DNA from 4 places in the Streptomyces sp. XH2 genome. Region 1 is predicted to be linked to each of the others. Evidence: riboswitches for the same ligand, from Rfam matches in the RefSeq annotation. Region 1 holds a riboswitch; each other region holds the start of a gene.
What was found. Region 1 has a riboswitch for cyclic di-AMP ahead of ACOTKD_RS27045 (M23 family metallopeptidase). Riboswitches for the same ligand answer to the same signal wherever they lie in the genome.
Positions count from the first base shown of each region.

Region 1 (7,410 bases):
TCCACGCTCACCCGCGAGGGCGTCACCGAGCCGTTCCCCATCCAGGCCGCGACGCTGCCGAACTCGCTCACCGGCCGTGACGTCCTCGGCCGCGGCCGCACCGGCTCCGGTAAGACCCTCGCGTTCGGCCTGGCCCTGCTGGCCCGTACGGCCGGCCGCCGCGCCGAGCCCGGTCGCCCGCTCGCGCTCGTTCTCGTCCCCACCCGCGAGCTGGCTCAGCAGGTCACCGACTCGCTCGCCCCGTACGCCACCGCCGTGAACCTGCGGACGGCCACGGTCGTCGGCGGCATGTCGATCGGCCGCCAGGCCCAGACGCTCGCGCGCGGCGCCGAGGTGCTCGTCGCCACGCCGGGCCGCCTCGCGGACCTCATCCAGCGCGGCGACTGCAAGCTCGGCGACGTGCGGATCACCGTCCTGGACGAGGCCGACCAGATGGCCGACATGGGCTTCCTGCCGCAGGTCACCCGGCTGCTCGACCAGGTCGACCCGGAGGGCCAGCGGATGCTGTTCTCCGCGACCCTCGACCGCAACGTCGACCGGCTCGTCCGCCGCTTCCTGTCCGACCCGGTGACGCACTCCGTCGACGCGTCCGTGGGCGCGGTCGCCACGATGGACCACCACCTGCTGCACGTCACCGAGACGGACAAGAAGGACACGGTCACCCGGATCGCCGCCCGCGACGGGCGCGTGATCATGTTCGTGGACACCAAGCGCGGCGCCGACCGGCTGGTGAAGAAGCTGCTCTCCGAGGGCGTCCGCGCCGCCGCGCTGCACGGCGGCAAGAGCCAGCCGCAGCGCAACCGCACGCTGGACCTCTTCCGTACGGATCAGGTCACGGCGCTGATCGCCACGAACGTCGCCGCCCGCGGCATCCACATCGACGGCCTCGACCTCGTCGTGAACGTCGACCCGCCCATGGACCACAAGGACTACCTGCACCGCGGCGGCCGTACGGCGCGCGCGGGCGAGTCCGGCACGGTCGTCACGCTGGTGCTGCCCGAGCAGCGGCGCGAGATGAGCCGGATGATGGCCACGGCCAAGATCTCCCCGAACGTCGTCACCGTCGGCCCGGACCACCCGGAGCTCGTGCGCATCACGGGCGCCCAGGAGCCGAGCGGCGTGGCGGTCGTCATTCCTCCGCCGGTGCCGGCCCAGGCGACGCCGCGCAAGCGCAGCGGCGGGGGCTCGGGTGCCTCCGCCGGAGCGGCCGGCGGGGCTGCGGCTGCTGCCGGGTCGCGCGGGTCCCGGGGCACGCGCGGGTCGCGTGGCGGTCGTGGACGCGGTCGCGGGGAGGGCTCTGCCGGGGCTTCCTCTTCCGGTTTTGGTTCCTCTGGTTCCTCTTCCGGTTCCTCCTTCGCCGGCGGTGCCGGTCGTGGTGCGGGCTCCGGCGCGGGCCGCGGTGCCGGTGGCGGCGCGGGCCGTGGGGCCGGCGGCGGTGCCGGGCGTGCCGGTCGCGGTGGCAACGGGGGCGGGGGCGCACGGCAGCGCCGCGCGTCTTCCTGACGGCCGGGGGCCGGTGTCCGGCCCCTGACTGCCCGGGCCCCTGACTGCCCGGGCGCCTGACTGCTCGGGCGCCTGACTGCTCGGATGCCTGACTGCTCGGACGGCGGACCGGTCGGGCGGCGGACCGGTCGGGGTACTGACCGGTCGGGGTACTGACCGATCGGGATCCTGACCGGTCAGGTACCTGAGTGCCCGGGCTCCTGGCCCGGTGAGTTCCCCGATCGGCCGAGCACCGTTCGCCCGGTGACCTCCCGCCCGGAAGGGTGGGAGGGGTGAGCCGAACTGCCTGCCGCGCCGCGGGGCGCACCGTCCGCCGCGTTGCCCGTAGGCTCCCGGCCTTCCTGATCACCGGCGGCGCCCTCTTCGGGCTCGGGGCGCCCGCGAACTACACCTGCGCCCCCTTCCTCTCCGCCGCCCCCCTCGTGGCGGCGCCCCTGCACACCCTCCGCGCCACCGTCGCGGCCGCCCTGGCCGCGGTGGCGGTCGCGGTCGGCCTCGTGATCTACCACCGGCCGTCCGACACCGGTGAGGCGCTGGCCGAGATCGCCACCATCGGCACGGTCTCCCTGGTCGCACTGGGCATCAACCGCATCGCCCGCCGCAGCGACCAGCAGCTCGCCTCCGCCCGCGGCATCGCGGAGGCCGCTCAGCGCGCCGTCCTGCCCGCGCCTCCCTCCCGCATCGGCGGCCTGCGGGTGGCCGCGCGCTACGTGGCCGCGCACGCCGGCGCCCGGATCGGCGGGGATCTGTACGCGGTCCAGGACACTCCTCACGGCGTACGGGCCGTCGTCGGCGACGTCCGCGGCAAGGGCCTGGGCGCGGTCGAGGCCGTCGCCGTCGTGATCGGCGCCTTCCGTGAGGCGGCCGAGCAGGAGCCGACGCTGGAGGGGGTCGCGGGGCGGCTGGAGCGCGCACTGCAGCGGGAGGGCGCGCGGCGCGGGAACCTGGACCAGTACGAGGGCTTCACCACGGCCGTCCTGGCGGAGCTGCCGCCGGGGCAACCCGTACTCCGCCTGCTGAACCGCGGCCACCCGCCGCCGCTCCTGCTGCACGCGGACGGGCGGGTCGGCGCGGCCGACCCCACCGTGCCCGCCCTGCCGCTCGGGCTGGGGGACCTGGGGGTGTGGGCGGACCGGGCCGAGGAGCGGGAGTTCCCCGCGGGGTCGATGCTGCTGCTGATGACGGACGGGGTGACCGAGGCCAGGGACGCCGACGGCGCGTTCTACGACCCGCGGGCGGAGCTGACGGGTCGGCAGTTCAAGAGCCCGGAGGCGCTGCTGGACAGCCTGGTCGCCGAGGTCACGCGTCATTCGGGCGGTCAGGCGGCCGACGACATGGCGCTGTTGGCGATCCGGCGCGGCGAGCGAATCGAACAGCATTTCGTGGAAAGCATCGACAGGCTCCGTGGGCGGACGTCCTGTGAAGAGCTGTCAGGGAGAGCGGTGGATTCGGGCTTTCGGCTTGGAATCCACCCGGCATGTCTATTAACGTTCGATAACGGAGCGCGGTCGTCGCAACCGCCACAAGAGGCGGTGCACCGTGCGCCTTCGCCGAATCCCGCGGGCACAGCACCATCTGATACACCGGCACGTTCTGGGAACCGGGGAACCACCACCCTGGGGTGAATCGGGCCGCACGCGGCCCGTAGGAGACCTTCCTGCTCCGAACCCGTCAGCTAACCCGGTAGGCGAGAAGGAAGGAAAGGAGTGCCTTCGTGGCATCCAACGAGCCTGCCGATCCTTACGAGCTGCCCGCCCCTTACGAGCCTGCCGCCTCGTACGAGCGCACCTCGTACGAGCAAGCCGCTTACGAGCACACCTCGTACGAGCGCGCCTCCTACGAGTCCTACGGGCACGCCTCCTATGAGCAGGCCTCCTACGACCCGCCGCTCGTACCGGCGTACGCACCGCCGTACGAGCCGGACCCGGAGCCGTCGCACGGGGCGGACCGGCCCGCGCATGAGCGGTCGTACGAACCCTCCGCCTTCAGCGCCTTCTCGTTCGGCGCGGGCCGCGGGCGCCACCGCGTCGTCAAGCAGCGCGGCGGCACGATGGCCCGCAGCGGTGCCGTGCTCGGCGTGGGCGTCATCGCGGCGGTCGGCGCGGGCGGGATGGCGAGCGCCCAGGAGCGCCCGGCGGCCTCGATATCCGTGCCCGACCTGGCGCAGCTGCCGGGGGTGGGCTCGTTCTTCGCGGGGAGCGCGGCGGGCACGGCCGACTCCCTCGGCGAGGAGACCGGTGCGGCTGCTTCCGAGGTGGCCCAGGAGGCGGCGAAGGCGGGTGAGGCGCTCCGGGCGAGGATCATGGAGCAGGCCGATCACCAGCAGGGCGTGGCCGAGGACGAGGCGCAGGCGGCCCAGGTGAGGGTGGCCGCGGCGGCGCAGAAGCAGGCGGCGGAGCGCAAGGCGGCCGAGGCGGAGGCGGCGCGGACCGCGGCGGCCGCGGCGGCGGAGCAGAAGCAGGCGGAGCAGGGCCGGACGCCGGAGCGGACGCAGGCGCAGACGCGGACTCACGAGCGGACGCCGGAGAAGACAGAGGAACGGGCCCCCGAGAAGAAGCAGGCCGAGAAGCAGGCCGCGAAGCGGACGGAGAAGAGGGCGAGCTCGGGCAGGGCCTCCGCCCGTCGTTCCGGGCAGTCCGGAGCGTTCACCCTCCCCGTCGGCTCGTACACCCTGACGGCCGGCTTCGGGCAGGCGGGCAACATGTGGTCCGCGCACCACACGGGCGAGGACTTCGCCGCCCCGACCGGCACGCCGGTGAAGGCGGTGGGCGGCGGCACGATCACCCAGGCCGGCTGGGCGGGGGCGTACGGCTACCGCATCGTGCTGAGGCTCGACGACGGTACGGAGCTGTGGTTCTGCCACCTGTCGTCGATGGTGGCCACGTCGGGCAAGGTCGCTGCGGGCCAGGTCATAGGCCGGGTCGGCGCGACGGGCAACGTCACGGGGCCGCATCTGCACCTGGAGGTCCGGCCGGGCGGTGGCGCACCGATCGATCCGCTGGGGTGGCTGCGGGGCAGGGGCCTGCAGCCGTAGCCGACGGCGCTGCCGGGCGAGCGGAGCCGAAACGGAATACCTGCTCCGGTAAGGACGCTGAGATGATGCATGGCTGACATCCACAAGAAGATCGGCAACCTCTCCGTCCACCCGCTCGCCCTCGGCGGCAACGTCTTCGGCTGGACGGCGGACGAGGCGGAGTCCTTCGCGGTCCTCGACGCGTACGCGGCGGCGGGCGGCAACTTCATCGACACCGCCGACGTCTACTCCGCCTGGGTCCCGGGCAATCAGGGCGGCGAGTCGGAGACCGTCCTCGGCAACTGGTTCGCCTCGCGCGGCAACCGCGCCGACATCGTCCTCGCCACCAAGGTCGGCGCGGGCGTCCCCGAGCCGCGGGGCCTGCGCGCATCGGTGATCAAGTCGGGCGTGGAGGAGTCCCTGCGCCGCCTCCGCACCGACTACATCGACCTCTACTACACGCACTACGACGATCCGTCGGTGCCGGTGGAGGAGTTCATCACCGCGCTCGACGCGCTGGTGAAGGAGGGCAAGGTCCGCGAGATCGCGGCCTCCAACATCACGCCGGAGCGCCTGCAGGAGGCCCTGGAGTTCTCGGACGCCTCGGGTCTGGCCAAGTACGTGGCGATCCAGCCCCACTACAACCTGGTCTCCCGCGACACCTACGAGGGCGCCCTGGCGTCCGTGGCGGCGCGGCACGGCCTGGCGGCGGTCCCCTACTGGGCCCTGGCCTCCGGCTTCCTCACCGGCAAGTACCGCCCCGGGGCGGCCGTGGACAGCGCCCGCGCGGGGGCGGCCGGCAAGTACCTGGAGTCGGAGCGCGGCCTCCGGGTCCTGGCCGCCCTGGACCAGGTAGCCGCGGCCCACGACGCGGAGCTCGCGACGGTGGCCCTGGCCTGGCTGGCGGCCCAGCCGACCGTGGCCTCCCCGCTGGCCAGCGCCCGCACGGTGGACCAGCTGCCGGCGCTGCTGGCGGTGGCGGACCTGAAGCTCACGGAGGAGGAGCTGAAGAGCCTGACGGAGGCGTCGGCGTAACCGATGAGGGCCTCGGGCGGAAAAGACGCCGCCCGAGGCCCTGTCCTGCTGATCAGGCCCGGCTCTCCACCACCCAGGAGGCAAGGGCCACCCCACCGGCAACGGCGAACACGGAAGGCCAAGCCCCGATCTTCTTGGCCAGCGGATGAGACCCGCCGAACGCGGCAACGTACAGCCCGGTCAGCGCCGCGGCCTTGGGCGCCCCGACCGCCCCGGCCCACTGCCGAGCAGCCACCCCACCGGCCACAGCCAGCGCAACCCCACCAAGCGGCCGCTTCTTGGTCCACCGGGCAACCGCGTACCCACCAACAAGCCCACCCGCAGCAACCACACCCGCAGGAACCCGAGCCATCCCGCACCTCCGCATCAAGAAACCCAACGGTTTCGAGGCTACGCCGGGCTGCTGTCCAGCGTTGTGCGCGGGCCAGCAGCGCAGATCAACCAGCAGCGATGGTGGAGTACGTCCACACGTCGGCCGGCATCTCGTGCTTGAGCTTCCAGATGATGCCCATGGGGTTGCTGCCCTCGTGCGAGACGTACTCAGCCGGGCCCAGCAGCATCCAGGGCTGTGCGCCACCTATGTCGTTCTTCTTGTACCGGCGGACAAACAGGAAGACGTCTGAGCCCTGCGCCTGGTGAGTCTGGTACCGGACGCCTGTGGGCGAAGTGCTGGACGTCTGGTTCTGGGACTCCCAGTGGAAGAGCTCAGGGCTCCTCGCGTAGTCCTTGTAGCGCGTCTCCGGAGAGAAGTCCTTCTCATCTTTCTCAAGGGTGATGAGGAGAGCATCTACCTTGGCGTCCTGGCACCACTTCACCCCCTCACGGAAATGACCAGGCAGAAATCCTCCCAGCTCCGCTGCTCCCAGGGCGGGAAGGATCTCTTCTCTGCTGTAGGAGGCGTGCACGGTCAACGGGGTGTTGGCACGAGAGCCAATGAGCTGGACGGGGAGGTGCTGCGTGTGAGCGAGGTTGTAACTCAGAACCTGTCGCAGTTCGCTACGAAATGCTGTTTGGCCAGCAAGCGTACGGAAGCCTTCGTCGTATGAGGTGAAGTTACCGCCGAGTGGCCAAAGCGTGAAGAAGAGCATGCGGGCGTACGCCCGTTCGCGCTCGTCCAAGGCCTCGTACGTAGGGGCGCCGTCTTCGAGAAGCCGGCTGTAGGCAGTTACACGGTCGGGGTCGTCGACGTGGAGGAATGCTGCGACGCGCTTAAGTAGGGCCTCTTCGCCTTCGGGTCCGCCCTCGGGCAGGAGGCGGGCCCTGCGCAGCAGTCGCGTCCAGGAGTTGCCCGAGCGGTAGAGCTCCTTGAGCTCGCGCTGGCTCTCGCGAAGGTAGTCCGGAAGCTTGGGCAGAGCGTAGGCGGCAACCTCTCTCGTCAGCTGTGTGACGTTGACGTTGATCTGATTCTTGATGTTCTCCAGAATGCGTTTCTTGGACTTCCGATCGAGCACGATCTGGCAGCCGGAGGGCAGCAGCGGGAAGTCCTGCTCCATGTTGTCGACCAGGCGCTTGCGGGTGAGGTTGGTCAACGCGCGGAACTGCTCTTCGAAGCGGAACTCCTTGCGATGTTGCCCGATGAAGTCGAGGACCGTGAGGACGGCCTTGTCGGGCGTACGTCGCAGGCCGCGGCCGAGCTGCTGGAGGAACACGGTGGCACTCGAGGTAGGCCTGAGGAGGAGCAAGGTGTCCACGTCGGGGATGTCCAAGCCCTCATTGAACAAGTCGACGGAGAAGAGGATCTGGATCCTTCCGTCCCGCAGCTCGGTCAGAGCTTGAGCACGCTCGAAGGGCGGTGTTGAGCCGTCGAGGGCCTGGGCGTTGATGCCAGCCTGCTGAAAGAACTGAGCCATGAAGCGCGC
Region 1 covers NZ_JBMMMZ010000013.1:311,059-318,468, forward strand. The annotation lists gene ACOTKD_RS27035 (DEAD/DEAH box helicase) at 1-1,503, shown strand, start outside; partial or broken gene ACOTKD_RS27040 (PP2C family protein-serine/threonine phosphatase) at 1,767-2,861, shown strand; cyclic di-AMP (ydaO/yuaA leader) riboswitch at 3,075-3,208, shown strand; gene ACOTKD_RS27045 (M23 family metallopeptidase) at 3,218-4,537, shown strand; gene ACOTKD_RS27050 (aldo/keto reductase) at 4,607-5,551, shown strand; gene ACOTKD_RS27055 (hypothetical protein) at 5,604-5,903, opposite strand; gene ACOTKD_RS27060 (DUF3427 domain-containing protein) at 5,989-7,410, opposite strand, start outside.

Region 2 (7,410 bases), on a different contig from region 1:
GCCGGGCGCGGCCGTGGCCGTGTTCGGGCTGGGGGTGCTCTGTTCGGCGCTGCTGTTGATGTGGGCCGCGGAGACGGCCCGCGCGGACATGGCCGGAGCGCTCGCGCTCGCCCTGCTGGCCTTCATCGCGGTGCTGCCCGAGTACGCCGTCGACCTCTACTTCGCCTACGCGGCCGGATCCGATCCCGCCTACGCCGCGTACGCGGCGGCCAACATGACCGGCGCCAACCGGCTGCTGGTGGGCGTCGGCTGGCCGCTCGTCGCGCTGGCCGCCGCACTGGCGCTGCGCCGCAGGGGCGCCGCCCCGGGGCCGGTCGTCCTGGAGCCGCACCGCCGGATCGACGTCGCCTTCCTGGCCGTGGCCGCCGTCGTCGCCTTCGTCATGCCGCTCACCCGCGAGATCGGCTGGTACGTACCGGTGGTGCTCATCCCCTGGTACGGCTACTACCTCTACCGGATCGCGAAGTGCTCCACGGGGGAGATGGAGGAGCTCGTGGGCGTCCCGGCGCGGCTGGCCGTACTGCCGCGGTCCGGGCGGCGCACTGTGACGGCCGTGCTCTTCGCGGGTGCCGCGGCCGTCGTCTTCGCGTGCGCCGAGCCGTTCGCGCACGGGCTGGTGGAGGCGGGCGCCTCACTCGGCATCGACCGCTTCGTGCTGGTCCAGTGGCTGGCCCCGCTCGCGTCCGAGGCCCCGGAGCTGATCGTCGCCGTGGTCTTCGCCTGGCGCATGCGGGCCGGTGACGGCCTCGGCGCGCTGCTGTCCAGCAAGGTCAACCAGTGGACGCTGCTGGTCGGCTGCCTGCCCCTCGCCCACGCGCTCGGCGGGGGAGGGGCGGCCCTGCCGCTGGTCACCCGTCAGGTGGACGAGGTCGCCCTGACGGCCGCGCAGACCGTCCTGGCGGTCGTCGTCCTGCTGGACCTGCACTTCGTCCGGTGGGAGGCCGCAGTCCTCTTCGTCCTCTTCGCGGTGCAGTTCGCGCTTCCGGGAGAGTACGCCCGGGAGGTGCTGACCTACGTCTACCTGAGCCTGGCGGCCCTGCTGCTGACGAGGCGATGGCGCCACCTCCCGGACACCGGGCGGGCCCTGGGCGGGCGGGTCGCGGGGGACCCGCACTTCTGACCTGCCTACGGCTCAGAGATCAGCTCCGTCACCGCCTTCAGCCCGTCCGTCGCCAGCGCCCGGCGCTGCCGGTCCGCCCCGGTGCCCCGCCGCAGCAGGCGGCTGACCAGCGAGCTCACCTGCCGGGTGTCGCCCGACTCCTCCAGCGACTGCCCTATGTGGGCGAGGAGGCCGCGGACGACGTCGTGCGCGCCGTGGCGCCGGCCCGTGGGGTCCACGAGCACCCCGTCGAGCCCGTGCCGGGCGGCGTGCCAGTTCGCGGCGGCGAGCAGCTCCGGCAGGCAGGGCACCGGGGGCCGCCCGGTCTTCTCGTCGCGGATGGCGGTGGCGACCAGCCCGCGGACGACGCCGGCGAACATGACGGAGTCGTCGGCCCGCAACTGCACGTCCAGGCAGCGCACTTCGATCGTGGGATAGCGCTCCGAGAGCCGTGCCGTCCAGTACAGCTGGCCCCGGTCCGCGATCGCCCCGGCCGTCTGCAGCGCCTCGATGCGCTCCTCGTAGTCCGCGAGGCCGTGGAAGTACGGGGGCGGGCCGCTGACCGGCCAGCGGCTGTAGACCACGGTCCGCCAGCTGGAGAAGCCGGTGTCCTGGCCGTTCCACAGCGGGGAGTTGCCCGCCATGGCGACGAGGACGGGCAGCCAGGGCCGCACCCGGTTGAGGACCGCGACACCCGTCTCGCGGTCGGGGATGGCGACGTGGACGTGCATCCCGTGGACGAACTGCTCGTCCACGAGCTGGGCGGCACGCGTCCGCATCGCCAGATAGCGCGGGTTACCGGTGACCGGGATGGGCTCGGGGCCCGAGCACGGCGCCGTACCGCAGGCGGCGATCCGGCAGCCGGACCGCTTGGCGGCGGAGCTCAACGCGTGGCGCAGCCGCAGCAGGTGCCGGCTCGCCTCGGCGAGATCGGAGCAGACCGGAGTGGCAACTTCCACCTGGGCCTGCAACAGCTCCGCCTGAATCTCCCGCTCGTTCACGACCGGATCCAGGTCGACCGCCGCCCGGACCTCGTCGGCCAGGGGAACCGGCAGTGCGGTGGCCGGGTCGAGCAGAAGATACTCCTCCTCGATCCCTAGGGTGAGCATGCCGTAGGGCTACCCTCGGGCCCTCGCGGCGAACCGCACGGACCCCGCCGCCGCTGCTTTCTGACGCAAAGACGCCCTGCCGCGACCCCGCTCACCTCGCCTTCCGGGCCTTGCCGAGGTGACTCGAATCAGTTCTTCAACTGCCTTTTGATAAACGGGATTTCCCGCCACTCGTGATGCCGGGTAACACCCCGGTTCCACGGGGCGACGCGAAGTGAAGAAGTTCACAGAAGCACCTTTCGGCTCCGAATTCCGGCGGTCCGTGATGCAGGATCGTGCATCGAACAACAAGATCCCGTCACCGAGGCGGGCGACCCGGGCGGACGCCGAGTCCTGCCGCCGTACCGGGTGCGGAGCAGAAGCGAATGGATCGGCAGGAGCGGGAGACCCGAGCACGGCGGACCACGATGGCGGTGGTCCTTGGGGTGAAGCCATTTCAGGTGGCCGGGCAACTTCGACAGCCCGAACCCGACAGGTCATCTTTCGCAGGCGGATGACGAAGGGTTTTGGCATGTCTGCGTTCCCTGGCATATCCACGCTCATGTCCCGCGCCGGTGCCGCCTCCGTGGTCACCGCCGCCACCGTGACCGCGTCCATGCTGCTCCCCGGCATGTCGGCCGAGGCGAGTGCGGCCACCCCGGGCGCCGCCGCCCTGAAGGTCGCGGCCTCCAAGCAGGGCTCCCCCTACCAGTACGGCGCCGCCGGCCCCAACCGGTTCGACTGCTCGGGTCTCACGCTCTACTCGTTCAAGAAGGTCGGCAAGAACCTGCCGCGCACCGCGGCCGACCAGTACAACAAGACCCGGCACATCTCCTCCGGCTCCCGCCAGGCGGGCGACCTGGTCTTCTTCCACTCGGGCAGCAACGTCTACCACGTCGGTATCTACGCGGGTAACAACAAGATCTGGCACTCGCCCAAGCCCGGCACCTCGGTGCGCCTGGAGAAGATCTGGTCCGGCAGCGTCTGGTACGGCCGGGTTAACTGACCCCGGCCGGACGCGGCCGAACCGGGCCGGGGCGACCCCACCCCGGCCCGGCGACCTCCAAAGAGCCCTGTGCGGGCGTCCCCGGAGGAGTGCGTCAGGGCAGCTGCGCCCCGTACGCCTGCAGGGCCTCCGGTACGGGCTGGAAGAACGTCTCGCCGCCGGAGGAGCAGTCGCCGCTGCCGCCCGAGGTGAGGCCGAGGGCGGTGTCGCCGGCGAAGAGCGCGCCGCCGCTGTCGCCCGGCTCGGCGCAGACCGAGGTGCCGATCATGCCCTCGACCGCGCCCTCCTGGTAGTTGACGGTGACGCCGAGGGCGGTGACCTGGCCGTCGTGGACGCCGGTCGTGCTGCCGCTGCGCTGCACCGTCTCGCCGACGGTCGCTTCCCCGGCCTTGGCGATGTTCTGCGTGCCGCCGTCGTAGAGGTCCACCGCGCTGGGGTGGGCGATGGACGAGGTGTAGCGCACGAGCGCGTAGTCGTGGCCGGGGAAGGTCGAGCTCTCGGTCACCCCGATCTGGGCGCCGCCCTGCGTGGCGGACCAGGTTTGCGAGGCGTTGCCGCAGTGCCCGGCCGTGAGGAAGTACGGCTTGCCGCCCTTGGTGACGTTGAAGCCCAGGGAGCAGCGCACGCCGCTGCCCCAGATCGCGTCGCCGCCCGCGATGAAGGGGCGGAACGTCCCGGCCGTCGTCCGCACGGCCACCTTGTCGCCGAGGCTCGCGACGACCTTGTCGAGGCGGTCCTTGCGGGCGCCGGTGACGGTGCTGTCGGCGGTGACGACCACCTTGTTGAGGCGCGGGTCCACTGCCCAGGCCGTGCCCGGAATGGACGCATCCGACTTCAGCGTCCGCCGGGCCGAGGCGAGCTCGGCCGCGGAGTGGCGCACGATTCTCGGGTCGGCGCCGGCGGCCCGCACCCGAGCGGCCGCCCCCTCGTCGAGGACGCCGACGACGAGCCGGCCGCTCCCGGCGTCGTAGTACGTGCCGGCCGAGTCCGCACCCAGGTCGGCGGAGATCTTCCGGGCGAGCTCCGAGGCCTGCGGCGACGAGAGCTGACGGGGCGCCGGTGAGCTCGCGTGCGCGCTGGGGAGCGTGAGCGCCGCGGCCGTCAGGGCGACCATCGCCGCCCCGGCGGCGGCCGTACGGCGCGTGGAGATGCAGGAACGTTTCACTCGTGGCCTCCTGTGGGGGAGTGCCCGGCGGCGCGACGGACGCCCGGGCGTGATGGAGGAGGTGCGTACGTGCGTGCGTTGTGCGTGTGAGTGCTGGATGCATGTCGTGCGCGTGCGTACTGCGTGTGCGTCGTGCGCGTGCGTGCTGCGCGTACGTCGTGCGCCCGCCTGACGCGCACAGGCCGGACATGGTGCGCGACAGGCCGATGAGATCGTCGCGTCCATGTCAAGAACGGTATACGGGCGAGTATCCCGAGGCGGCGAGCGGAAGTTCAAGAGCGACATTCGGTCGTGCGAACGGTCCCGGCGGGAGACCTCCGGCGGCTCACGCGTACCGGAAGCCTTGCTTCTGAACGGGGGTGACGCGTACGGACGGCGGCCGGGCGGTGAGCGGACGACGAGGGGGGCGCCTGTCCGGTATTCGCTCTCCGCAGGCCCTGGATACCGGGGCCCGGGGGCGTCCTTTGCACAGTTTTAACGGCCGGGGACGGCAGAACGCCTGCACAAACAAGGCCGGGGCCCGCCGTTCGCACGGCGGGCCCCGGCCCCGTCACGCGTGGCTACTGGGCGCCCGACGTGTGGGTCGGACGGATCGGGCCGCTGCCCCCCTGCCCCTGCGCCCCGGCACCCTCCACGTGCTCGACCGGCTGGTCCAGCTCGGTCGAAATGGCCTGCTCGGACGGCGTGGCAGCCGGCCCGGACGGCGCGGCGGCCTGCTCGGCGGGGGCCCCGGCCTGCTCCGTGTGCTTGGGGTCCTCAGCGGTCATATCGAACTCCTGTGTAGAAGGCGCGCCGTGACGCGCCGTGAAACAACGGTGCCAGCAGTATGTATCGGCCCCATCAACGGACGATCAACGCCCCCTTGCCGGCCCGGGCCCGCCCCCGCCCGCCCACCGGGCCGCCCGCGCGTCCGACGCCTGCTCTTGTAAGGGACACTGAGGTACTGTCACCGCTGTCGCCGGACGGATCCGGCACGGCACGCTCGGGGGAGACATGCGGGATACAACGGAGCCTTCCGCTCCCCTGCTCCATTTCCAGCTGCTCGGCCCGGTCCGCGCACTGGCGGGCGACCGCCCCGTGGACCTGGGCGCGCGCCAGCAGCGCGCCATGCTCGCCGTCCTCCTGCTCCGCGGCGGCGCCACGGTCTCCAGCGACGAGCTGATCGACGCCCTGTGGGGCGAGAACGCACCGCCCCAGGCCCTCGGCACCATCCGCACCTACGCCTCCCGCCTGCGCGCCCTCCTCGAACCAGGCCGCGCCGCCCGCACCCCCGCGACCGTCCTCGTCTCCGTGGCCGGCGGCTACGCCCTGCGCGTGGCGCCCGAGCGCGTCGACGCCCACGTCTTCGAACGCCTCCTGGCCGAGGCGGCCGCCGCCCGGAGCGCGGGCGACACGGCCACGGCCCACGACGCGTACGCCGCCGCACTGGAGCTCTGGAACGGCACCCCCCTGGCCGGGCTCCCGGGCCCGTACTGCGAGCGCCAGCAGGACCGGCTCTCCGAAGCGCGCCTCGCCGCCCAGGAGGGCCGCTCCGACTGCGCCCTCGCCCTCGGCCGGCACGCCGAACTCGTCCCCGAGCTCACCTCGCTCGCCGCCGAACACCCGCTGCGGGAGAGGCTGCGCGCCCAGCTGATCCTCGCCCTCTACCGCTGCGGCCGCCAGGTCGACGCCCTCGCCGCCTACGCCGACGCACGGCGGCTGCTCGTCGAGGAACTCGGCGTCGAACCCGGCCCGGAGCTGACCCGCCTGCACGCCCAGGTCCTGGCCGGCGACCCCGCGCTCGCCCTGCCCGCCCCCGCGGCGACCACGGCCCCCGCGCCCGCCGAAGGCCGGCACCCGGCCGGCGCCCCCTTCCAGCTGCCCGCCGGCATACCCGACTTCACCGGCCGCGAGGACCTGCTGAGCGAGGTGCGCGGCGCGCTCACCGCGGCCGCCGGCCCCGCCGTGCCGATCGCCGTGCTCACCGGCATCGGCGGCGTCGGCAAGACCACCCTCGCCGTCCACGCCGCCCACCTCGCCCGCCCCGACTTCCCCGACGGCCAGCTCTACGTCGACCTGCGCGGCACGAGCGCCGACGCCGCGGACAGCGGCAGCGTCCTCGCCCACTTCCTCCAGGCCCTCGACGTCCCCGAGCCCGACATCCCCGACGACCTGGAACAGCGGGCCGCCCTCTACCGCTCCGTGCTCGCCGACCGGCGCGTCCTGCTCCTCCTCGACAACGCCCGCGACGCCGCCCAGCTCCGCCCCCTGCTCCCCGGCACCGCCGGCTGCGCCGTGCTCGTGACGACCCGCTCCCGGGCGGTCACCCTCGGCGGCGCACGGCAGTTCCACGTCGGCGTGGCGAGCGAGGCCGAGGCCCTCTCCCTGCTGGCCGCCATCGCCGGCGAGGAGCGCGTCAGCGCCGAGCCGCGCGCCGCGAAGGACCTGGCCGCCGCGTGCGGCCACCTGCCGCTCGCCGTCCGCATCGTGGCCTCCCGCCTCGCCTCCCGGCCCGGCTGGACCGTCGCCTCCCTCGTCGCCCGCCTCGACGACGAACGCCGCCGCCTCGACGAACTGCAGGCCGGCGACCTCACCGTGGAGTCCACGTTCCGCCTCGGCTACACCCACCTCCCGGCCGACCAGGCCCGGGCCTTCCGCCTGCTGGCCCTCGCCGACGCCCCCGATCTCCCCCTGGCCGCCGCGGCGGCCCTTCTCGACCGCGACGACTTCACCGCCGAGGACCTCGCCGAGGGCCTCGCCGACGCCGGCCTGCTCGAGTCGTACGCCCCCGGCCGCTACCGCTTCCACGACCTCCTCCGGCTCTACGCGCGTCGCCGCGCCGAACGCACGGAGACCCCCGAAGACCGCCGCGCCGCCGTCGCCCGCCTCCTCGACCACCTGCTCGCCACCGTCGCCAACGCCTCCCGCATCCTCGAACCCGACCACGCCCTGCACCGCCACCTCCACCCCGTCACCACCCCCGGCACCGGTTTCACCGGCGCCGACGAGGCCCGCCAGTGGCTGCGCCGCGAGCACGTCACGCTCGCCGCCGGCCTCGCCCAGGCCGTCCGCG
Region 2 covers NZ_JBMMMZ010000004.1:232,295-239,704, reverse strand. The annotation lists gene ACOTKD_RS10520 (hypothetical protein) at 1-1,120, shown strand, start outside; gene ACOTKD_RS10515 (carboxylate-amine ligase) at 1,126-2,208, opposite strand; cyclic di-AMP (ydaO/yuaA leader) riboswitch at 2,553-2,715, shown strand; gene ACOTKD_RS10510 (C40 family peptidase) at 2,720-3,193, shown strand; gene ACOTKD_RS10505 (S1 family peptidase) at 3,288-4,358, opposite strand; gene ACOTKD_RS10500 (hypothetical protein) at 4,919-5,125, opposite strand; gene ACOTKD_RS10495 (AfsR/SARP family transcriptional regulator) at 5,352-7,410, shown strand, end outside.
Region 2: linked by a shared signal. The riboswitch ahead of ACOTKD_RS10510 (C40 family peptidase) and the one ahead of ACOTKD_RS27045 (M23 family metallopeptidase) in region 1 are both predicted to bind cyclic di-AMP.

Region 3 (7,410 bases), on a different contig from region 1:
GGCTCGGCGACGCACGCGCCGGCGTGCCGCCGGGTGGTCACGAACCCCTCCGAGGCGAGGGTGCGCAGCGCCTCGCGCACGGGCACGCGGGAGACCCCGTAGCGGCGCGCGAGGACTTCCTCGGTGAGCCGGCTGCCGGGCGGAAACGTACCGGAAACAATGTCGTCACGAATCGCCGTGCACACGGCATGCGCGGAAATGCGACGGCTCTCCTGAGCCGCTGTCCCCTCACCGTTCACGTACGGCCCCGCATGGGTGAACCTCCGGATAACCCCCGCGAAACGCGGCCGATTGACGTTTGTTCAGCGACTCTATTGCAGTGGCCCGCGATTTCCGACGGCGCACGGGAAGTCATCGATATGTTTTGGCCAACACGAGGCGGGCGGCGGCCACGGCGCGGGGCGGTCCGGGCACGGCGAAGGCCCCGGCCGGTGGGCCGGGGCCTTCGTCAGGCGATGGGGCGCGCTGGGCGCCGGAGTCCGCGGTGCGTCAGACGGAGACGCCGTGCTCGGCCAGGTACGCGACCGGGTCGATGTCGGTGCCGTAGACGGCGCCCGTGCGGGCCTCGAAGTGCAGGTGCGGGCCGGTGACGTTGCCCGTGGCGCCGGAGAGGCCGATCTGCTGGCCGGCGGTGACGCTCTGGCCGACGGAGACGTCGATGGACGACAGGTGGCCGTACTGCGTGTACGTGCCGTCGTTGTGCTTGATGACGACGTTGTTGCCGTACGCGCCGCCCCAGCCGGCCTCGACGATGGTGCCGGCGCCCACGGCCTGGACCGAGGTGCCGGTCTCGGCGTGGAAGTCGACGCCGGTGTGGCTGCCGGAGGACCAGAGGCCGCTGGAGGCCTTGTAGGACGTGGAGACGTACGAGCCGGCGATCGGCGAGACGAAGGTGTTGAGGCGCTTGCGCTCCTGCTCGCGGGCGATGCGCTCCTGCTCCTTGCGCTCGGCCTCGGCCTTGCGCTTGGCCTCGTCGTCGGCCTTCTTGACGTCGGCGGCCTGCTGCTTGGCGGCGGTCTCGGCGGCGTGGACGGCGGTGTTCTCGGCCGCGGCGCTGGTCTGGACCTGGGCCTGCTCGCCGATGCGGCCGGCGGTGTCCTCGCCGATGACGACGGCCTGGGTCAGGCCGGTGTCCTCGGTGGGACGGTGGACGTCGTCGGGGGTGGCGGCCAGCGCCGGTGCGGCGAAGCCCGCGACGACACCGGTGGCGGCGAGGGTGGCTATGCCCGCCGCGTTCGCGCTGACGCGAACGGCGCGGCTCGGCTTGCGGTGCTTCCCGGTGGCACGAGTAAACGCCATGGGTGAGGCTGGTCCTTTCCTTCCCTCTCGCCTACCGGGTTAGCTGACGGGTTCGGAGCAGGAAGGTCTCCTACGGATCCCTCCGGAAAGGGGCCCGATTCACCCCAGGGACACTTGGGTCCCCGGCTCCCCTGGCTCGCGCCGTACGGGGACTCGGCGATGTCTGCCCGGGCCGCGGATGCGACGCACATCTGACGGACAGACGCTTCGACGCTAGACGCCGTCACTTTCGATCGGCAAACAGAAGCACTGTTTTGTGTCCCACGCCACAGCGCAGACGTGCAACCACTCCGCTAAACCGGACATTTGGCAGGCACGCGCGCCTCTCGTGCGCGCGTGCCTGCCGGTTGACGGCGGGTCGGCGGAGCGGCCCGCCGCCGGGGCTCAGCCCGTGATCACCGTCACGTCGCCGATGCCGAGGGCCCGGACCGGCTCCTCGATCTGCGCGGCGTCGCCGACGAGCACCGTCACCAGCCGGTCGACCGGGAAGGCGTTGACGACGGCGGCCGTGGCCTCCACCGTGCCCGTCGCGGCGAGGCGCTCGTACAGCCGCGCCTGGAAGTCGTCCGGGAGGTGCTGCTCGACCTGGTCGGCCAGCGTCCCGGCGACGGCCGACGCCGTCTCGTACTTGAGCGGGGCGACGCCGACGAGGTTCTGCACGGCGGAGTCGCGCTCCTCGTCGGTCAGGCCCTCGGCGGCGAGGGTGCGCAGCACCGTCCACAGGTCCTGCAGCGCGGGGCCGGTGGAGGCGGTGTCCACCGAGCCGCTGATGGCCAGCATGGCCGCGCCGGTGCCCTCCGGGGAGGACAGCAGCACCTGGCCGAAGGCCCGGACGCCGTAGGTGTAGCCCTTCTCCTCGCGCAGGACGCGGTCCAGGCGGGAGGTGAGGGTGCCGCCGAGGCAGTACGTGCCGACGGACTGGGCGGGCCACACCGCGTCGTGCCGGTCGGCGCCGGTGCGGCCGATGAGGAGCTGGGTCTGGACCGCGCCGGGGCGGTCCACGATGACGACGCGGCCGGTGTCGTCGGCGGTGACCGCCGGGAGCGGGTGCGGCTCGGCCGGGGAGCCCGTCCAGGCGCCGAGCGAGTCGGCGAGGGCCGCGTCGAGGTCGATGCCGGTGAAGTCGCCGACGACCACGGCGGTCGTGGTGGCGGGCCGGACGTGGGCCTCGTAGAAGGCGCGGACGGAGGCGGCGTCGATGCGGGCGACGGTCTCCTCCGTGCCCTGGCGGGGCCGGGACATCCGCGAGCCGGCCGGGAAGAGCTCCTTGGAGAGCGCCATGGCGGCCCGGCGGGAGGGGTTGGCCAGCTCGTGCGGGATCTCGTCCAGGCGGTTGCCCACGAGGCGCTCGACCTCGTTGTCCGGGAAGGCCGGGGCGCGCAGGGCGTCGGCGACGAGGCCGAGGGCCTTGGTGAGCCGGGAGGCCGGCACCTCCAGGGAGAGGCGCACGCCCGGGTGGTCGGCGTGGGCGTCGAGGGTGGCGCCGCAGCGCTCCAGCTCGGCCGTGAACTCCTCGGCGGTGTGCTTGTCGGTGCCCTCGGACAGGGCGCGCGCCATGATGGTGGCGACGCCGTCGAGGCCCTCGGGCTCGGCGGCCAGGGGGGCCACGACGTTGATGTCCACGGCGACGACCTGCTGGCCGGGGCGGTGGCAGCGCAGCACCGTCAGGCCGTTGGGGAGCGTGCCGCGCTCGGGGGCGGGGAAGGCCCAGGGGGCCGCGGGCCCGGCCTGGGGCTGCGGGTGGAACTTCATGGAGGGCTGGGCGGGGTCAGCGGCCACGGCGTCGCTCACTTGGCCGTCTCCTCTTCTGCGTCGGCGTTCTCGTCGGCGGCGGGGGCTGCGCTCTCGGTGGGCTCGTACACCAGCACGGCGCGGTTGTCGGGGCGCAGGCGGGCCTGGGCGACCCGCCGCACCTCCTCGGGGGTGATGTCCAGGACGCGCTGCACGGCGGTGAGGGCGAGCTGGGGGTCGCCGAACAGCACCGCGAAGCGGCACAGTTCGTCGGCGCGGCCGCTGACCGTGGCGAGCCGGTCCAGCCACTCGCGCTCCAGCTGGGCCTGGGCGCGCTCCATCTCCGCGGGGGTCGGGCCCTCGGCGGCGAAGCGGGCCAGCTCCTCGTCGACCGCGGCCTCGATGTCGGGGATCTCGGCGCCGCCGGAGGCCTTGACGTCCAGCCAGCCCAGCGAGGGGGCGCCCGCGAGCCGCAGCAGGCCGAAACCGGCGGCGACGGCGGTGCGGTCGTGGCGGACGAGGCGGTTGTGGAGCCGGGAGGACTCGCCGCCGCCGAGGACGGTGACGGCCAGGTCGGCGGCGTCGGCCTCGCGGGAGCCGTCCTGCGGGAGGCGGTAGGCGGCCATCATGGCGCGCGCCGGGACCTCTTCGCGGACGACCTGGCGGAGCTGCTCGCCGATCGTGTCGGGGAGGCTGCCGTCGCGCGGGGGCTGCTTGCCGTCGTGCGCGGGGATGGAGCCGAAGTACTTCTCGATCCAGGCGAGCGTCTGCTCGGGGTCGATGTCGCCGACGACCGACAGGACGGCGTTGCCCGGCGCGTAGTACGTGCGGAAGAAGGCGCGGGCGTCCTCCAGGGAGGCCGCGTCCAGGTCGGCCATGGAGCCGATCGGCGTGTGGTGGTACGGGTGGCCGTCGGGGAAGACCATGGCCGTCAGCCGCTCGAAGGCGGTGCCGTAGGGGACGTTGTCGTAGCGCTGGCGGCGCTCGTTCTTGACGACGTCGCGCTGGTTCTCCATCGACTCGTCGTCGAGGGCGGTGAGCAGCGAGCCCATCCGGTCGGCCTCGAGCCACAGGGCCAGCTCCAGCTGGTGGGCCGGCATGGTCTCGAAGTAGTTGGTGCGCTCGAAGCTGGTGGTGCCGTTGAGGGAGCCGCCGGCGCCCTGCACCAGCTCGAAATGGCCGTTCCCCTTGACCTGGGCCGAGCCCTGGAACATAAGGTGCTCGAAGAGGTGGGCGAGGCCCGTGCGGCCCTTGACCTCATGGCGCGAGCCGACGTCGTACCAGAGGCAGACGGCGGCGACCGGGGTCAGGTGGTCTTCGGAGAGCACCACCCGCAGGCCGTTGGCCAGGCGGTGCTCGGTCGCTGTGAGGCCGCCGGTACCGGCCTGTTGCGTGGCCGTGTGACCCATGGGCATGTACGTCCCTTCGATCGCTTGAGATCTCGCGCCCGTGCGCGACGAGCTCGTGCGCGTTGGCTCGCGTGATGAACAGTGCTGTCACTGTATGCAAGCGCGCTGACATCCGGCGAAGTTCCCGGCGCGGTGCCCCCTTACGGACGGGTCGTGTCCGGTGTTGTCAGTGGCGCGGTCCACAATGGTCCGCGTCAGCACCCTGCCTCGGCAATCGATCGAAGGAGCCGCAGCCGCGATGGCCCGCCGCAGCACGAAGACCCCGCCGCCGGAGAACTTCGAGGAGCGCATCCTCGACATCGACGTCGTCGACGAGATGCAGGGTTCCTTCCTCGAGTACGCCTACTCCGTCATCTACTCCCGGGCCCTGCCCGACGCGCGCGACGGTCTCAAGCCGGTCCAGCGCCGCATCCTCTTCCAGATGAACGAGATGGGCCTGCGGCCCGACCGGGGCCACGTGAAGTGCGCCCGCGTCGTCGGCGAGGTGATGGGAAAGCTGCACCCGCACGGCGACGCCTCGATCTACGACGCCCTGGTGCGCATGGCGCAGCCGTTCTCCATGCGGCTGCCCCTGGTGGACGGCCACGGCAACTTCGGCTCGCTCGGCAATGACGACCCGCCCGCGGCCATGCGCTACACCGAGGCCCGGATGGCGGCGCCGACGTCGCTGATGACGGAGTCCATCGACGAGGACACGGTCGATTTCGCGCCGAACTACGACGGCAGCGAGCGGGAACCCGTCAGCCTGCCCGCCGCCTATCCGAACCTGCTGGTCAACGGCTCGTCCGGGATCGCCGTCGGCATGGCGACGAACATGCCGCCGCACAACCTCGGCGAGGTCGTCGCCGCCGCCCGGCACCTGATCAAGCACCCGGGCGCCGACCTCGAGACGCTGATGAAGTTCATCCCCGGCCCGGACCTGCCCACGGGCGGCCGGATCGTCGGCCTGAGCGGCGTCCGCGACGCGTACGAGACCGGCCGCGGCACCTTCAAGATCCGCGCCACCGTCTCCGTGGAGAACGTGACGGCCCGCCGCAAGGGCCTGGTGGTCACCGAGCTGCCCTTCACCGTCGGCCCCGAGAAGGTCGTCTCCAAGATCAAGGACCTGGTCGGCTCGAAGAAGCTCCAGGGCATCGCCGACGTCAAGGACCTCACCGACCGCGCCCACGGCCTGCGCCTGGTCATCGAGGTGAAGAACGGCTTCAACCCCGAGGCCGTCCTGGAGCAGCTCTACAAGCTCACGCCGATGGAGGAGTCCTTCGGCATCAACAACGTGGCGCTGGTCGACGGCCAGCCGCTGACCCTGGGCCTCAAGGAGCTCCTGGAGGTCTACGTCGACCACCGCTTCGAGGTGGTGCGGCGGCGCAGCGAGTTCCGGCGCGGCAAGCGGCGCGACCGGCTGCACCTGGTCGAGGGCCTGCTGGTGGCGCTGCTCGACATCGACGAGGTCATCAGGATCATTCGATCGAGTGAGAACGCGGCGCAGGCCAAGGAGGCCCTGATCGCCCGCTTCTCCCTCTCCGAGGTACAGACGCAGTACATCCTGGACACCCCGCTGCGCCGGCTGACGAAGTTCGACCGCATCGAGCTGGAGTCCGAGCGCGACCGGCTGAACGAGGAGATCGAGCAGCTGACGCGGATCCTGGAGTCCGACGCGGAGCTGCGCAAGCTGGTCTCGGGCGAACTGGCCGACGTGGCGAAGAAGTTCGGCACCGACCGCCGTACGGTCCTGCTGGAGTCGGCGGGCGCCCCGGCGTCGGCGGTGCCGCTGCAGGTCGCCGACGACCCGTGCCGCGTCCTGATGTCCTCCACCGGCCTGCTGGCCCGTACGGCCACGGGCGAGCCGTTCCCGCCGGCCGCGGGCGAGGCCAAGCGCGTCAAGCACGACGTGATCGTCTCGGCGGTGCCGGCGACGGCCCTGGGCGAGGTAGGGGCGGTGACCTCGGCCGGGCGGCTGCTGCGGCTGCGGGTGATCGACCTCCCGCAGCTGCCGGAGACGGCGGCGGCTCCCAGCCTGTCGGGCGGCGCGCCGGTGCCGGAGTTCCTGTCCCTGGCGGACGGCGAGACGGTCGTCTGCCTCACCACGCTGGACGAGTCCTCGCCGGGTCTCGCGATCGGCACGGAGCAGGGCGTCGTCAAGCGCGTGGTCCCGGACTATCCGGCCAACAAGGACGAGCTGGAGGTCATCTCCCTCAAGGACGGCGACCGGATCGTCGGCGCGGCCGAGCTGCGGACGGGCGAGGAGGACCTGGTCTTCCTCACGGACGACGCCCAGCTGCTGCGCTACCAGGCCTCGCAGGTGCGTCCGCAGGGCCGCCCGGCGGGCGGTATGGCGGGCATCAAGCTGTCCGCGGGCGCGAAGGTGATCTCCTTCACGGCCATCGACCCCGCGGCCGACGCGGTGGTCTTCACCCGGGCCGGGGCGCGGGGCGGCATGGGCGGTGCCACGGAGGGTTCGGCGAAGCTGACGCCGTTCGACCAGTACCCGCGCAAGGGGCGGGCGACGGGCGGCGTGCGCTGCCAGCGCTTCCTCAAGGGCGAGGACTGCCTGGTCATGGCCTGGGCGGGAGCGGCCCCGGCGCGGGCCGCGGATGCGAAGGGCGCTCCGGTGGAGCTGCCGGAGGCCGACCCGCGCCGTGACGGCTCGGGCACGCCCCTGGCGAAGCCGGTGAGCGCGATCGCGGGCCCGGTGTAACCCGAGCGCGGAAGGTGAGCGGGCGGGGGCGCGAAGGGCGCCCCCGCAAGGCCTGTGCGTACCGTCAGGCCTGTGCGTACCGAAGGACGCCCCACATGGTGTGCTCCTCGGCGAGGGGCTCTCCCTCGGTGACGCGGCAGCGCTCCAGACCGGCCCGCAGTGCCCCGACGTCGACTCCCCTGCCGATCAGCACGAGCTGGGTGAGCCGTTCCTCGGCGCGGGCCCAGGAGGAGCGGTAGAAGCGCAGGAAGTCGCCCACGGCGTGCACGGCGAACT
Region 3 covers NZ_JBMMMZ010000010.1:267,060-274,469, forward strand. The annotation lists gene ACOTKD_RS21875 (GntR family transcriptional regulator) at 1-239, opposite strand, end outside; gene ACOTKD_RS21880 (M23 family metallopeptidase) at 490-1,299, opposite strand; cyclic di-AMP (ydaO/yuaA leader) riboswitch at 1,313-1,468, opposite strand; gene ACOTKD_RS21885 (M16 family metallopeptidase) at 1,684-3,051, opposite strand; gene ACOTKD_RS21890 (M16 family metallopeptidase) at 3,087-4,439, opposite strand; gene ACOTKD_RS21895 (DNA gyrase/topoisomerase IV subunit A) at 4,678-7,134, shown strand; gene ACOTKD_RS21900 (CobW family GTP-binding protein) at 7,199-7,410, opposite strand, start outside.
Region 3: linked by a shared signal. The riboswitch ahead of ACOTKD_RS21880 (M23 family metallopeptidase) and the one ahead of ACOTKD_RS27045 (M23 family metallopeptidase) in region 1 are both predicted to bind cyclic di-AMP.

Region 4 (7,410 bases), on a different contig from region 1:
GGCCCGGGTGGATCACGGGGATCGCCGCGCGCTGCTCGTGCGTCGAGGCGAGCAGCCTGCCGGTGATCTCCCGGACCTGCTCCAGGGAGATCCGCGCGTGGTGGATGCGCGTCCAGTCGTACTCGGTCAGGCCCAGCGCGACCGCCGCGACCGTGGTCACCGAGCCGGCGAGGCCGACGAGCGTGCGGGCCTCCTCCAGCGGGACGGTCTCCTCGGCCAGGTCCAGCGCGGCCTCGACGTCCTCGCGTATCGCGGCGATGCGCTCCGGCGTGGGCGGGTCCACGACGGCGCCGTCCGCGACGAGGTGGCGCTCCGTCATGCGCACGCAGCCCACGTCGACGCTGCGGGCGAAGAGAGAGGGGCGGCGCGAAGCGTCTCCGGCAAGGGTGGTGGTGGGCGACGGGCGGGCATGCTCCTCGCCGACGACGAACTCCGTGGAGCCGCCGCCGATGTCCACGACGAGGAACGGCCTGGCCAGGTCGTCCCGGCCGGAGAGCTCCTTGGTGGCGCCGGTGAAGGAGAACTCGGCCTCCTGGTCACCGCTGATCACCTCGGGCTCCACGCCCAGGATGTCCACCACGCCGCGCACGAAGTCCTCGCGGTTCTCGGCGTCGCGCGAGGCGGAGGTGGCGACGAAGCGCACCCGCTCGGCCTTCAGCTCGCGGATGACCTCCGCGAACTCCCGGCAGGCCGCGAACGTCCGCTCCAGGGCCTCGTCCGCCAGCCGGCCCGTGCGGTCCACGCCCTGACCCAGGCGGACGATCGTCATCCGGCGGTCGAGCTCGGTGAACGCACCGGTCGCCGGGTCGAGGTCGGCGACGAGCAGGCGGATGGAGTTGGTGCCGCAGTCCACGGCGGCGACGCGGGTCACTGCTCGTCACCCCCGTCCGGGGCGGCGCACGGGGTCACGCACGGGCCCTTGGCCCACCACTCCGGCAGCAGCGCCAGCGCCTCGTCGCCGAACGGGTTCACGCCCGGACCCGCGACCAGCGAGTGACCCACCAGCACGTGCAGGCACTTGACCCGGTCGGGCATGCCGCCCGCGCTCGGGAAGCCCTCCAGGACCTCGATCGCGTCGCGGCGCCGGAGGTAGTCCTCGTGCGCGGCGCGGTAGGCGGCGGCGAGCTCCGGGTCGGTCGCCAGCCGGTCCTGCATCTCCTTCATCAGGCCCGAGCCCTCCAGCGTGCCGATCGCGGAGGCGGCGCGCGGGCAGGTCAGGTAGTACGTCGTCGGGAACGGCGTGCCGTCCGGCAGCCGGGGGGCGGTCTCGACCACGTCCGGCTGACCGCAGGGGCAGCGGTGGGCGATGGCGCGCAGCCCGCGCGGCGGGCGGCCCAGCTGCTCCTTGAACGCCTCGATGTCGGCGGCGGTGGGCTCGGTGGGCTCGGTCTGGGGCGGAGGGGTGTCCATGTGCTCGCTCGTGTCGTCTTCGCTCGGTGTTGTCGGCCGGTTCGCCGTTGTCGGCGTTCGTGAAGGGGCGGGACGGGGGCGTCAGCGCGGGGTGTCCGCGGCGTCCACACCGTCCCACAGATTGCTGTACCAGGGGCGGTCGGCGGCGCCCTGGTCCCGGGGCCGGCGGGCGGTGCCGCTGCCGTCGACCACGCTGTAGCCCGTCTCCCCGGGGCGCAGGTAGTGCAGGTGCTCGCGCGCCTGCTGCTCGACGTACGCCGGGTCCTCCAGCCGCGCCTTCTCGTCCTCCAGGCGCTGCACCTGCTCGCGGGCCCGCTCGGACTGGCGGCGCTGGTCGGCGATGTCGGAACGCTGGGTGACCCACTGGCGCATGGGGTAGGCGAGGGCGACGACCAGCGAGCACACGACGAGCGCCAGCAGCGCCGCGCGGCCGGTCAGCCGGCTGCGGCGCGGGCCCCGGGCGCGGTAGACGCGGGCCGTGGGGCCCTGGACGAGCACCGAGCCGAGTGCCCTGAGCCTGGTCGCGGTGGAACGGTCCGCCGCCACTTCGCCTCCCCGAGGTCCTGGTCGCCCGCAGCCCCGCTACGAACGTACGTCCCCGGCCACGGTACGGGACCGTGGCCGGGGACGTGGTGAGGCTGCGGTTCTGAGGCCGTGTCAGCCCCGGGGGCAGCGGCCCCCGGGGTTCCCGGCCCCCCCGGGACGTCAGCCCTTGAAGCGCGGGAAGGCGCTGCGGCCGGCGTAGACCGCGGCGTCGTCCAGGATCTCCTCGATGCGCAGGAGCTGGTTGTACTTGGCGACGCGCTCGGAGCGGGCCGGGGCACCGGTCTTGATCTGGCCGCAGTTGGTGGCGACGGCCAGGTCGGCGATGGTGACGTCCTCGGTCTCGCCGGAGCGGTGCGACATCATGCACTTGAAGCCGTTGCGCTGGGCCAGCTCGACGGCGTCGAGGGTCTCGGTCAGCGAGCCGATCTGGTTGACCTTGACCAGCAGGGCGTTGGCGGCGCCCTCCTCGATGCCGCGGCCGAGGCGCTCCGGGTTGGTGACGAACAGGTCGTCGCCGACGAGCTGGACCTTGTCGCCGAGCTTGTCGGTGATGGTCTTCCAGCCGTCCCAGTCGTCCTCGAACAGCGGGTCCTCGATGGAGACCAGCGGGTACGCCTCGACGAGCTCGGCGTAGTACTCGGTCATCTCGGCGGCGGTGCGGGACTTGCCCTCGAAGGTGTAGGCGCCGTCCTTGTAGAACTCGGAGGCGGCGACGTCGAGCGCGAGCGCGATGTCCTGGCCGGGGGTGTAGCCGGCCTGCTTGATGGCCTCAAGGATGAGGTCGAGGGCCTCGCGGTTGGAGCCGAGGTTCGGGGCGAAGCCGCCCTCGTCGCCCAGGCCGGTGGACAGGCCCTTGGCCTTCAGGACCGACTTGAGGGTGTGGTAGACCTCGGTGCCCCAGCGCAGGGCCTCGGAGAAGGACTCCGCGCCGATCGGCGCGATCATGAACTCCTGGATGTCCACGTTGGAGTCGGCGTGCGAGCCGCCGTTCAGGATGTTCATCATCGGAACGGGCAGCAGGTGCGCGTTCGGGCCGCCCAGGTAGCGGAAGAGCGGAAGGTCGGAGGCCTCGGAGGCGGCGTGCGCGACGGCGAGGGAGACGCCCAGGATGGCGTTGGCGCCGAGCGAGCCCTTGTTGTCGGTGGCGTCCAGGTCGAACATGGCCTGGTCGATCAGGCGCTGCTCGGTGGCGTCGTAGCCGACGAGCTCCGGGCCGATCTGCTCGATGACGGCCAGGACGGCCTTCTCGACGCCCTTGCCGAGGTAACGGTTCTTGTCACCGTCGCGGAGCTCGATGGCCTCGAAGGCGCCGGTGGAGGCGCCGGACGGCACGGCGGCACGGCCCGTGGAGCCGTCGTCGAGGCCGACCTCGACCTCGACCGTGGGGTTGCCTCGCGAGTCGAGGATCTCGCGAGCTACGACGACGTCGATGGACGGCACGAGGGTCTCCTTCGTGTGTGTCTGAGGTTCTGCAGCACGAGCCTAACGGGCGCCGGAGGCTCACCTCGCCGTTGGACCGTGTTTCCGGGCCGTGAAACCCGAAAAAACCGCAAAATCAGCACAACAGCTCAAATGCCGAGTTTGCCGCACACTTGAGGAATTTCCGTAAAACGACAAAGAGGGGCGGCCCACTCGCGTGGGCCGCCCCTGTCAGCTCGGTCAGCTGAGGTGCAGCTTCTGGCCGACGTAGATCACGTCCGCGTCCTGGACGATGTCCTTGTTGCGGTCGTACAGCTTCTGCCAGCCGCCCTTGACGTTCTTGGCGTCGGCGATCTTGGAGAGGGTGTCGCCCTCCTTGACCTCGTACTCGCCGTCACCGACCTTGTAGGACTGCGGAGCGGTGTGGCTCGGCGCGGCCGGCTTCGGGGCCGGGGCCTCTTCCCGCTCGGTGGTCTGCGGAGCGGTGCGGCTGGGCGCGTGCTTCTTCGGCGCGGCCTGGCGCTCGCTGCGGTCCGCGTGGGACTTGCCCGAGACGGTGCCGCCGGCGCGGGAGGACTTGGCGGTCGTGCCGGAGCCGGAGGTGTCGGCACCGGCCTTGGCGCCGCCCACGGTCATACCCGGCACCGCGCAGCCCCAGGCGCCCGGGCCCTGCATGGCGAGCAGCTTCTCGGCCACGGCGATCTGGGCGCTCTTGGAGGCGTGGTCGGCGCGGTCGGCGTACTTCTGGCCGCCGGCGGCGTTCCAGGAGGACTGCGAGAACTGCAGACCGCCGTAGTAGCCGTTGCCGGTGTTGATGGCCCAGTTGCCGCCGGACTCGCACTCGGCGACCTTGTCCCACGTCTGAACGGAGGCGGCGTTGGCGGAGGTGGCGACCATCAGCGGGGCGGCCACGGCGGCGCCGGCGACACCGGCGAGCGTGACGATACGGACGGCCTTGGACGGACGGCGGTGCTTGCCCTTGGACATGAGTCGTTTCCTCACCGACGCCTACGAGGTGAGCTGTCGGGTTCGGGCTGTGAGTTCGCCCGGCCTCGTGTGCGAGCTCTGCGAGCACACTCGGCTTCACCCCTAGCCGGTCCCGGTCCAGCGACCCGCTTCGGGCCGAGGAGCCGTTCCCGGCGCCTACCTTGGTTCCCCCGCTCCTGCCTACGGCGCTTGCGCGACGACTCCAGCGGCCGTCGGCAGGATTCGGCGTGACGACCGTGGTGCTCGCGGTGGCGAGCGGTCACGACGGTAAACACAGTAGAGGCAAGGGTTCAAACCCCTCTTTCCAGCCACAGTCGCCCCTGGTTACCCAGGGGAACACTACGTTTCCGCAGGTAGGAGGGGGTTTGCCAAGTTGGGGAAGGTGACATTCCGCCAACTGGCAAAGAGACCCATGTCTCACTTTCGACTGGAACGGACATTCGCCGCGAACTGCCGGTCTATTTACCGACCTCGAGCTTCTGACCAGGACGGATCAGGTCGGGATCGGTTCCGACCGCTTTCTCATTGTGGTGGTAGAGCGACTGCCAACCACCCTTGACCGCATGCTGTTCGGCAATGACTGACAGGTTGTCACCGGGACGCACGGTGTAGTCGGTGGCCGTGGGACTGCCGGTACGGCCTTCGCCGCCGCCGCGCGATGAACGGGTGTCGTCCGAACGTGACGGATCGGCACGGTGCTTGCCCGTACCGGCTTCGACGCCGTCGGACGCCTGCCCCGCCGCGGAACCGGAACCGTCCTGGGTGCCCTGGGACGGCGTCGCGGGGGACGTGGGGATCGAGGTCGGGTCGTCCGTGGGGGACGACGAGGGCTTGCGGTGCCGGCCTTCTCCGGGCTCGCCGGACTTGCCGTCACCGTCCTTGCCGTCACCCGGCTTCGTGTCTCCCGGCTTGGGCGACGAGGAGTCGGGGGACGAGCTGCCGGAGGGCTTGCCCGAGGGGGTGCCGGAGGGGGTCCCGGAGGGAGTGCCGGACGGCTGGTCCGGCGACGGCGTGCCGGACGACGGCTGAGCGGAAGGCTCCGTCGAGGGCTTCCCGGACTGCGAGGGGGCCGTGGAGGGCTTCTCCGGCTTGGCGGACTTGTCCGGCTCCGACGGCGTGGAGTGCGAAGTGGTGCGCTCCGGGGCGCGTGATGGCGTCGAGTCGCTCGCGGGGGCGTGCGTGCCGCCCGGGTTGACGTCGGCCTTGGTGCCGCCCGAGGTGAGGCCCGCGCTCGCGGCACAGCTCGACCAGGAGCCGTTGCCGCTGCTTTCGAGGATCTGATCGGCGACGGCGATCTGCTGCGCACGGCTGGCGAGGTCGGGCCGGGGGGCGTACTCCCGGCCGCCGTGGCGCTCCCAGAGGTCCTGGGTCAGCTGCAGTCCCCCGTAGGTCCCGTTTCCGGAGTTCGCACTCCACAGGCCTCCGCTCTCGCACTGGGCCACACGGTCCCAGGTGCCGGCGTCGGCGGCGGAAGCGCCGGTGGCCGCGAGCAGCGGCATGGCGATTCCGGAAGCGGTCACCCCTGCGGCGACCACGATGGCGGGTATCTGACGGGGGCGGCGATGTCGGCCGGTTCCGGGTCTCATGGGCGCTTGCCTCTCGTGTGGCGTCGCAACGGTCTTTTCGGAATGGTCGTTGAAGATAGCGACGCCCCACCGCAGTCACAAGCCGGTGTAGCGGAGGTCACGCCGAGGTCACGCCGGGTGACGAGAGGTCAGGCGGGCCCGGATTTGCGGTGGTTTGCGGGGCGGTACGGGTCAGCGTTTCGCGCCCGGAACGCCCTGGGATCCGCCCTCGGAACGACCCTCAGGAAGTGCCCTCGGGAAGGCTCCCGGGAACGCCCCCGGGAAGGCCCTCGGGCGTGAAGGCCACGGGGAGGGTGCGCAGGCCGCGCATGATGAGCCCGCCGCGCCACCGCAGGTCCTCCGGTTCGGCGTTCAGCCGCAGGTCGGGAAGGCGCCGCAGGAGCGTCGCGAGGGCGGTCTGACCCTCCAGGCGCGCGAGGGGCGCGCCGAGGCAGTAGTGGATGCCGTGGCCGTAGCCGAGGTGCTGGTTGTCGCGCCGGGAGAGGTCGAGGGTGTCGGGGTCGGCGAACCGCTCGGGGTCGCGGTCGGCGGCCGCGAGGACGACGAGGACGGGGTCGCCCTCGGCGATGCGCTGACCGCCGATCGTCAGGTCCTGCGTGGCGAACCGCCAGGTCGCGAGCTCCACCGGGCCGTCGTAGCGCAGCAGTTCCTCGACGCCCGTGGCGAGCAGGGTCTCGTCGCCGTCGGCGAGCGCGCGCTGGAGGCGCTCGCGCTGCTCCGGATTGCGCAGCAGGGCGTAGGTTCCGTTACCGATCAGGTTCACAGTTGTTTCAAAACCCGCAAAGAGCAGGATGAAGGCCATCGCCGCGGCCTCGTTCTCGGTGAGGTGCTCTCCGTGGTCGCTTGCCCTGATGAGTCCGGAGATCAGGTCTTCGCCGAGATCCTCCCGCTTCCGGTGGATCAGTTCCGCGAGATACGTCCGCATCTTCTTCACGGAACGGGCCACTCCGCCGCGGGGGCCGCCGCCGTGGCGGATCATCATCCCGGCCCAGTCCCGGAAGTCGTCCTGGTCCTCGGGCGGGACGCCGAGCATGTCGCAGATGGCGTAGATGGGGAGCGGGAACGCAAACTCGTGGATGAGGTCCGCTTCCCCCTTGCTCGCGAACCCGTCGATGAGCCGGTCGGTCAGCTCCTGCACCCGGGGCGCGAACTCGGCGACGCGGCGCGGGGTGAACGCCTTGGAGACGAGGCGGCGCAGCCGGGTGTGGTCCGGGGGGTCGATGTTGAGCAGGTGCGTCATCAGGTTGGCGCTGCGCTCGCCCGGGATGCCGACCTTGCCCTTGCCGTGGGCCGACTCGGAGTGGTGCACGGGGTTCTTCGACAGGCGCTGGTCGGCGAGCGCCTGGCGGGCGTCGGCGTACCGGGTGACCAGCCAGGCCTCCACTCCGCTGGGCAGGGCGGTGCGGTGCACGGGGGCGTGCTCGCGCAGCCAGGCGTACGCGGGGTAGGGGTCGGAGGCGAA
Region 4 covers NZ_JBMMMZ010000015.1:226,665-234,074, reverse strand. The annotation lists gene ACOTKD_RS29825 (exopolyphosphatase) at 1-871, opposite strand, end outside; gene ACOTKD_RS29820 (DUF501 domain-containing protein) at 868-1,410, opposite strand; gene ACOTKD_RS29815 (FtsB family cell division protein) at 1,492-1,956, opposite strand; gene eno (phosphopyruvate hydratase) at 2,116-3,396, opposite strand; gene ACOTKD_RS29805 (transglycosylase family protein) at 3,616-4,362, opposite strand; cyclic di-AMP (ydaO/yuaA leader) riboswitch at 4,366-4,560, opposite strand; gene ACOTKD_RS29800 (transglycosylase family protein) at 4,821-5,882, opposite strand; gene ACOTKD_RS29795 (cytochrome P450 family protein) at 6,169-7,410, opposite strand, start outside.
Region 4: linked by a shared signal. The riboswitch ahead of ACOTKD_RS29805 (transglycosylase family protein) and the one ahead of ACOTKD_RS27045 (M23 family metallopeptidase) in region 1 are both predicted to bind cyclic di-AMP.